DNA from 4 places in the Candidatus Thiodiazotropha sp. AKAK3 genome. Region 1 is predicted to be linked to each of the others. Evidence: predicted binding sites of a transcription regulator. Region 1 holds the regulator's gene; each other region holds the start of a gene.
The links. Region 1 encodes sigma-54, which starts transcription at its own class of promoters, with help from an activator protein. Its sites were predicted from a motif close to TGGCANGNTNCNTGCTT; they were not measured.
Positions count from the first base shown of each region.

Region 2: the regulator sigma-54 is predicted to act here: its motif matches at 1,127-1,143, upstream of AC4IE7_RS14865 (PEP-CTERM sorting domain-containing protein).
Region 3: the regulator sigma-54 is predicted to act here: its motif matches at 1,455-1,471, upstream of AC4IE7_RS15010 (PEP-CTERM sorting domain-containing protein).
Region 4: the regulator sigma-54 is predicted to act here: its motif matches at 1,322-1,338, upstream of AC4IE7_RS06535 (TonB-dependent copper receptor).

Region 1 covers NZ_JBSYOQ010000024.1:52,221-54,426, forward strand. The annotation lists gene lptB (LPS export ABC transporter ATP-binding protein) at 1-97, shown strand, start outside; gene AC4IE7_RS04095 (RNA polymerase factor sigma-54) at 305-1,789, shown strand; gene hpf (ribosome hibernation-promoting factor, HPF/YfiA family) at 1,959-2,206, shown strand, end outside.
Region 2 covers NZ_JBSYOQ010000059.1:69,413-71,618, reverse strand. The annotation lists gene AC4IE7_RS14870 (transcriptional regulator domain-containing protein) at 8-727, opposite strand; gene AC4IE7_RS14865 (PEP-CTERM sorting domain-containing protein) at 1,178-1,972, shown strand; gene AC4IE7_RS14860 (HDOD domain-containing protein) at 2,117-2,206, opposite strand, start outside.
Region 3 covers NZ_JBSYOQ010000059.1:99,491-101,696, reverse strand. The annotation lists gene mnmE (tRNA uridine-5-carboxymethylaminomethyl(34) synthesis GTPase MnmE) at 1-536, shown strand, start outside; gene AC4IE7_RS15010 (PEP-CTERM sorting domain-containing protein) at 664-1,407, opposite strand; gene AC4IE7_RS15005 (HP1242/YdcH family protein) at 1,672-1,908, shown strand; gene AC4IE7_RS15000 (transglutaminase TgpA family protein) at 1,951-2,206, opposite strand, start outside.
Region 4 covers NZ_JBSYOQ010000035.1:17,494-19,699, forward strand. The annotation lists gene AC4IE7_RS06530 (tetratricopeptide repeat protein) at 27-1,214, shown strand; gene AC4IE7_RS06535 (TonB-dependent copper receptor) at 1,381-2,206, shown strand, end outside.

The sequences.
Region 1 (2,206 bases):
TAATACTGGTAAGGTATTGGCGGAAGGAACCACCGAGGAGATCCTCGATAACCAGGAGGTACGTAGTGTTTATCTGGGCGAAAATTTTACTATGTAAGGCTATGTTTATGTTTTTTCATGGATTATGTGATTTAAGAGTAGAGATGATGACTACTCGTCAGCTGACAAAATGAAGGTTAAAGTATGAGGCAGAATTATATTCAAACGAAACAAATACCAAGAATTATTCCGTGAACGGCATTTATTAGCTAGAATGAATATAAAGACATACAAATAACATACCAGGTTTAAAGATATCTCTGCTATGAAGCAGGCTCTACAGCTCCGGCTCGGACAACATTTAACAATGACACCTCAGTTGCAGCAGGCAATACGCCTGTTGCAATTGTCTGCGCTCGACCTGAGTCAGGAGGTGCAGGAGGTTCTTGAAACAAACCCCATGCTGGAGGGTGAAGAGGAGTTTAGTCAGCAGACTCAAAAAGAAGAAGCTAGTCAAGAGAGCTCTGATCAGAGTTCAGACAATAAAGAGTCTTTGAGCTCCAACGATATCAACAACGAGCGGGAAATTCAGACCGACAGTAGCCAGATCACAGAAGACCTGCCCGTTGATAGTGAATGGGCTGACGTATACGACAGTTATCTTCCCCCATCGAGCAGTGGTAGTGAATCTGCAGACAATGACTATCTGGTTCAGCGCAGTGGCGCGATCACTTTGCATGACCACCTGGTCTGGCAGATGACACTGACCCCATTCACTGAGCAGGATATTCTGATTGCCACTAACCTCATCGACAGTATTGATGAGGATGGATATTTCAAAGGTGATCTCCAGGAGATCCTGGTTTCCCTGAATGATGAGGAGATGACTCTGGAGGATGTAGAGGCAGTACTTCATCGTATCCAGGCTTTCGACCCTCCGGGGGTTGGTGCTCAGGGTGCTCAGGACTGCCTTCTAATTCAACTTCGGCAACTTCCTGAAAAAACACCCTATTTGGATTTGGCGATCAGACTCTGTCGCGACCATTTCAACTTGCTCTCTGCACAGGATCAGAATCAGATCATGCGACGAATGAAGGTTGATCAGGACGACCTGATGGCTATCATGCAGTTGATCAGGACGCTCAATCCTCACCCTGGCACAGCGATCGCCAAAAGCGAGCCTCAGTATGTGATTCCTGATGTATTCGTCAGCAAGCGCAATAATCGCTGGGTTGTGGAGCTAAATGGTGAGGTTACGCCTAAACTAAGGGTAAACAACGACTATGCCAGTCTGATCAAGCGTGCGGATCAGAGTGATGACAATACTTTCCTGAAAAACCACCTGCAGGAAGCGCGTTGGTTCATCAAAAGCCTGATGAGTCGAAATGAGACTATTCTGCGTGTGGCGAGTAAGATTGTTGAATATCAGCGGGGCTTTTTTGAACATGGCGAAGAGGCTATGAAGCCACTGGTTTTACGGGATATCGCTGAGGCTCTGGAGATGCACGAGTCGACCATATCCAGGGTGACAACCCAGAAGTATATGCATACCCCCAGGGGTACGCTGGAGTTTAAATATTTCTTCTCCAGCCATGTGAACACAAGTGCAGGGGGTGAGTGCTCCTCCACTGCTATACGTGCGCTGATAAAAAAATTGATTGCTGCAGAGAATACAAACAAACCTCTCAGCGATAACAAAATCGCCGCCATATTGTCGGAACAGGGTATAAAAGTGGCCCGCCGAACGGTGGCAAAATACCGCGAGTCGATGAGTATCCCACCATCGAACGAGCGTAAGCGACTGATGTAGGTGAAGTGAATTATCGGAGTGGCTATCATTCATGCTTGATATGCTTACTGAACCGGAGCGGTTTCAGATAAAAGTGGATTCATGAATGAGTTGCTGTAAAAATGCCCCGGCGTTACTTCACCGCCTCAGTTAGAGTGATGAGCCAACTCATCTAAGACAGGAGAAAATTATGCAGATAAGCGTTACCGGTCATCATGTGGAAGTTACCGATGCCTTGAAAAGCTATGTAGATAATAAGTTCGAACGTCTTGAGAGGCATTTTGATAATGTAATCAATGTACATGTCATCTTGAGCGTAGAAAAGCTGAGGCAAAAGGCAGAGGCCACCATGCAAGTGAACGGTGCCAGCGTATTCGCTGATGCAGTACAGGAAGATATGTATGCGGCCATTGATGGGCTTACCGATAAGCTGGATAG
Region 2 (2,206 bases), on a different contig from region 1:
AAAGTAATCAGGCTAAAAAAAGCAACTGACGGTATTCATGATCTCTTAGATCTAGTGCTTCTGACAGCAGTAGAGTGACTTCGGCTTGGCTTATCATCAAGACATTGGAAATATCAGCAGTCGATGCTTTTTCGGAGAGGCTATCCAAAAGTCGTAGATAGAGAGTGAGAAGTTGGTTGCGTTTAGATAGTGTCGGCGCGAGCACATCGCCAGATTTGACTCGATCTCTTTGCTCGATCTGTAAGCGGCGTTTTGCGTCAACAAGTTGGGGCTGCAGGGGCATACTTAAATCAAATAACAGTGCTGCCTGATGGGATGGGTCTTCGATCGCTTGACCGATTTCTAGTGTTGGCGTTTGCCAGTTGATCTCTCGCCAAACCAATCGTCCACCACCAACCGGGTCGTCATCAGTCGGGTCGGGTGGAAATTTGTAGTATCCCCAGCGAGCGCCTAAGGCGCATTCGATCAATACTCTATCTCCATCAATACGGCAGTCACTTTCCAGGCATGTTTCGGCTGGTACCCAGGCACGCTCATCCTGTTGCCAGGCTTTGACATCTCTCTGCGAAGGTTTGCCATAGCAGGCTTCAAGCGCTTGCCATGTGCTAATAAAGCTTTGCCATTGTTGCTGATACGTTGGATTTCTGCGCAAAAATTCCCAAGCCCACTGCTCTGATGAGAGTTTATGAGCAAAGAGGTATTGATCAGGAGTTCGCCAGTCGAGCATAGTGCGAGTTTACTATTTATTACTGTTTTATTTAAAAAACTTTAACCAGTTAGCATATTAGGCAGTAGAAGATCACATGAAGCTATTTTGATTCCTGTAAGATGTTCAGTGCATCCGATATTTGAGTTCATATCTAAGCAGACTTAATGGGCGCTTAGTGAAACTTAAATTAACTGGATTGATGATTTTTATTATATAGGATTGAGTTAAGGCATCCTGCTTAATCGTACAGCATTAGATATTGTATATTTTCGTATCTTGTAAGCAGCGCCGAAAGTGGTCTTATAACGGGGTTTTCTCTGAGCAGTGTATAGGTGTTCAATCAGGTTGTGTCGAAATATTTTACACAGCGTTTTGTCTGGTTAGGCTATCTCCTTGTTTGCGGGAAATAAAATCATTTGGCGTGCTATTTGCATAATTACAGGATAATTACAATAGGGAGTTTTCAAGATGAAATTCGGAATTCCACTCATAGCAGCAACAGGCCTCGCTGCGCTATTTCATATTACTTCTGCTCAAGCTATTCCTCTCTACTACTCATTCGAGGGTAGTGTTGAGACCTACCCTATATCCGATGAATCGGGATTTTTAAGCGACATCGGTTTAGCTGCTGGGGATTCTGTCTCATATACCTTTATGGTCGATAAAGATAGACAAGGTAGCCACCGCAACGAATTCGGTGATCTTGTTGAGGATCAGGATACGGTTCGCACCGGCAGTCGAGCAACAAACTATTTTGTTCACGACAGCTTTTATGTGGAGCTTGTTGAATCGTCAGTGTTTGATCTGGTGCAAGGTCTCTACCCTGACAGGGGTGATGATGAGCCTTGGATCGGCAGTGGCTATGAAAATTCCGCTTATCGCAATGGTTTGCTTGAACCGGGTTATAGTGAGGTCTCCCTGGAGGCTAACTCAGCATCCTTAGGCAGCAGCAGTATGTATGTCTATAGCGATATGACTAGCTGGTTAGTTGGCAGTACTATCTCGGCTGATAACTCAACTAATCTATATGGCAGTCAAGCAGGTGATAGTTCTACCTTCCGCTCTCGACTGACCCTCACTGGAATTTCTGAGGGCAACCCGGCCAATCAAGATCGCTCATTGGTTTCAGGTATTTCGGGCGGCGCAGATGACGAAGAAGGGACCATTATTCACGAAGTGCCAGAACCCTCGACTTTTTTACTTCTTGGGCTGGGTCTGCTGAGTATTGGTGCTGGTCGATTCAAAAAACTGGGACGTTCCTAACACCTTAGGCGAGGCTCTTTGCAGCATTTTCTCTGCTGCAAAGAGCGTCCTAAATTGTGGTTAAGTCCTAAATCAAGCTTCTTTCCCGCAGAAGCTTTCTGATTCCTCTCAGGCAGACGGTTAATCAGTTTTTCGTGGCGTTTTTTAACCCGCCATCAACATCGCTTCAGCATGTGCGATTTTCTCGTCTGCTTTATCGAGAATCTTCAAGCTCAGCTTGGGAGTCAGCTCACC
Region 3 (2,206 bases), on a different contig from region 1:
CTGGACTGCGTGAGAGTGCAGATCCGATTGAAGAAGAGGGTATTCGTCGAGCAAAGCAGCAAATGGCCGATGCCGACAGGGTGCTTTGGGTTTTTGATGATCAATCTGATCCGGATCATCAGCTGCAGGATGATGCTGTACTGCCACAAGGTGTGCCTCTGACACTGATTCGAAATAAAATTGATATCACCAACAAACAACCACAGATTCGGGAGTCAGGTTCAGCTGTTGAGATTTCGTTATCTGCGAAACAGGGAATAGGTATAGATCTTCTCAATGATCATCTCAAACATTGTGCTGGCTATATGGATCAGAATGAAGGTGAATTTATTGCCCGCCGCAGACATCTTGACGCCCTGCAGCGAGCTCTGCAGTATCTTGATCACGGAAAGTTGAGCTTGCAGCGGGATAAGGCTGGAGAACTGCTCGCGGAAGATCTGAGATATGCACAACAAGCACTATCTGAAATCACTGGTGAATTTACTGCAGACGACTTGCTGGGGCGGATTTTTTCCAATTTTTGTATTGGAAAATAGCTTCTATTAAACCTGAAGACGACATACTTAGTCGCCGGGGTAATAAGGTGGGGCAATGCCCCACCGAATCACGTTGACTGAAGGATTTGTGGTGGGGTATGAACCTACCCTTCACAAAAAGATGCCGTTAGGCTGCTTTTTTTCGTAACAATCCTATCCCTAAAAGTCCGCTGAGCACCAAAAAATAGGTGGTAGGTTCAGGAACGTTTGCGGGCGAATCCTCTATGGGTGTCACAGGATCTGGTTGAGTGGGATACTGGGGTTCACCGCCAGTATGATCTTGGGACACGATATTTAAAGCTAAATCTGCATCGAAAGCCATGAAGCCTTGTGGACTTTCCATTATATTCCAGTCAGCGTCAGTCATTATTTGCGAATCTACCTGCCACTCTGAATAACTGGACATAATATTGAGTTGGATAAACCCATTTGATCCATAACCTCTAAAGATCACTTCCATATCACCAATATTCCCTTGCGGTGTTATGCCCTCACGAGCATAAAACTGACCATAGGAATTACCAGTCAGAGGATTGTAACCCGTTGCGTTTTCATCAACGAGGATCTCACTTCCACCGACAAATTCAGCGTAGTAATTGTAACTGTGATACACCCACCCTTCACCCGAACTACTTGTATGGCCGTATTCCACAGTTCTTCCCTCAGGATTTACCCAACTGCTAACCTCGTCATCGACGACAAAGCTATACGAGATCGGATCACCTACCGACACATTCACGGTATCATCCATTTCATATTGAGCTGTAACATTCCCTGTAAAAGTATATAAGACCGGCAGAGCGAGAGTGTTCTGCATATAAAATGACAATCCCCCCCAAACAAACAGTGTGATCAATTTGAAAGTTTTCATAGCTACAGCTCCTTGTTGTACATTCCATTAATAACGCCACCTATAGAAGGCAAATATTGAGCCACAAATAGGAATTTTAGTAATATCAGAATGTTAAAGATAACCAACGTGTTTTATGTGTTAAATTATTCGACAAGAATTCAGGACACCAAAAATTCCTGTTGAATAAGAGGAATTACTGTTTTCTTGATTCTGTACATTGTTGTCATAGCCTTGTAACAGATAAGGTGTTGAAATAAGGGTTCATAAGAAGAGGAGAGAGAGATGCTGGGTGAATCACACGATCTTTTGCATGAGTTTCCTGAGTATGCCGACAAGATTGTAGACATGCGTAAGAGCAACGAGGTTTTTCACAATCTGATGGATGAATACGATTGGCTGGATGCCCATATTCGTAATCTGGAAGAGTTGAGTACTCCAGTCTCTGATTTCCATATAGAAGAGATGAAAAAACGTCGTCTTCTATTAAAAGACAGACTCTATACAATCTTGCATGACTGATAACCCACTTGGGTTAAACAGACCCTTGAATGACGAGGTACACTAGGCTTTGTGACGGCTTGGATGAAACTGTCTGACCTGTCGAATTAAGGCCTGCGCCTGGTTTTTCTCTGGGTTCGGGCCATAGCGCACTTTGATATAGAGCGCAGTAATTCTGCTGATGGATGCAGTCAGGTCGGGTCTTATCCTGATTGCTTTTTTTGCATAATCCATCGGTCCTTCATGAACTTCACGTTTGATACCCAACCGGGCAAGACGTTTACAAAAAAGATTATAAGCGTGTGTGACAGGTGAGGGT
Region 4 (2,206 bases), on a different contig from region 1:
ATCTCAGTGGGTGGCTCGTGAAGACCATGTTTTGTCTACTGCTTCTGCCCACTCTTCTGAACGCCGCTGATGAGCTGCCCAAGGATGCAGCTGGAGCAGAGCGCTATACCTACGACTACCTGTTTATGATTGATGCACTGATACGAAATGAGAAGTATCAGCAAGCCAAGGTCGAATTGGACGCACTACTGGAACGCGTCAAACAGAAACCGGATGAGACAGCTTTGGCTCGGCAGGCCTATGGCTATTTAAGTATCGGACTGAAGGATTACAAATCGGCAATAGATCATTTTTTGTTCGCAGTGGAATCAGGCGCTTTGCCATCCCAGGTAACCCTTAATTTACGCTATACCCTCGCTCAGCTGTTATATCAGGAGGAGCGATATAAAGCGGGTCTAAAGCAACTGCAAGCATGGTTTGAACAGACCAAAAAACCATCTCCTGAGTCTAGGGTTCTGTTGGCAAGTCTCTACTATGCATTGAAGCACTATCGTAAGGCGATAAAACCGTTGAAAGTTGCCATCAAGCAGTCGGACTCTCCTCGTGAGTCATGGTATCAGATGTTGGTCGGGCTATATTTTGAAACAAAACAGTACAAACAGAGCGTACCTGTTTTGCAAGTCATGGTGAAAAGGTATTCTCGCAAAGCCCTCTATTGGCAGCAATTATCCGATGTTCTGCTGCAACTGGGCCGAGAACAAAAGGCGGTTGCTGTTCTTTCCCTGGCGGCAGAGAAGAATCTTGTTGATGAAGATGGCTTGATACGTCTGGCCAAGCTCTATCTTCAGTTGAACAGCCCATTGGATGCGGCTGAGTTGTTGACGAACAGACTTGAGAGTGGTGAGATCAAAACGGATAAAAGCAGTCTGAATCTACTGGTGGATGCCTGGCTTCTGGCAAGAGATCAGCAGCGTGCATTGAAGGTGCTTCAAAGATTGACAGAGATCGATAAGTCAGGAAAGCCACAGCTCAGGAAGGGACGATTGTTGATGGAGCTTGAGCAGTGGCAAGCTGCAAGGTCCAGTCTCGAACAGGGCATTAAGCTATCTTCCAAGCCAAGTTTCGATGACTGGATATTGCTGGGAAGCAGCCACTACCGCCTTGATAGCCCTGAGGCAGCCAGATCGGCTTTTGAGTCGGCCTTGAGTGTGGCTAAGAGTGAAAAATCCCAGCAACTTGCTCAACGATGGATCGACTATCTGGAATCTCGTTGATTTTTTTACGGCATATGACTCACATGACTGAGTGATTTGCCTTATTTTCTTCCATCTCATCTAAACCTAACCCAGAGATTGTTTGTGGAAACAGCGACTTGTTTGGTTGGTGTGGATATTGCTATTTAACACTGTTTGAAATATTAGAAAACATAGAGGTGAATGCATGCGACCTACAGCCTTATCATTGGCAATCAGTTCTCTTTTATCTGCCCAGCTTCTGCTTGCGGATGACCAGACCGAGAGCCTGAACGAAGTTGTTGTCGAAGGGGAGGGCGAGACCGCTCCGGCAGTGATATCAACACCAATGGATGGGACTTCTTCCGGTATTCCCGCAGATGCGGCTGATTTTCTGCGGGATATAAATGGTGTTTCCGGTACAAGAATGGGGGGGCATGGGATCGATCCAATCATTCGAGGTCAGAGTCAGAATCGCCTCAATATTCTTATGGATGGTGCCTACATACATGGTGGTTGTCCAAACCGCATGGATCCGCCTACTGCATACTCCTCGATGGAAAGTTATGACAGCGTTACCGTTATCAAGGGCTCTCAAACAGTAATTTATGGCGGCGGTGGTAGTGGTGGAACCGTATTATTTGAACGCAGCGTCCCTCAATTCGAGCCAGGCAAACCCTATCTGGGTCGTGCGGATGTTGGCTATAAAAGTAACTCCCAGACAAAAGAGGCCTCAGTTGATCTGGCAGCCGGTACTGAACTGGGATATGCACGGGGCATCATTGGTTACAAAGATGCTGAAAACTATGAAGATGGTGATGGTAACGAAGTACGTTCGTCTTTTAGTAATCAATCCGGCAATCTGATCCTGGGCTATACCCCGGATCAGAACAAAGTACTGCAACTGAATCTTGAAGCCACCCGTGAAGATGATGCCTACTATGCGGGGGCCGGTATGGACTCGCCAATGAGTGATTCTGACAATATTCGTTTGAAGTATGAGCAGAGTGATAATCTGGGGCCGCTGTCAGGTA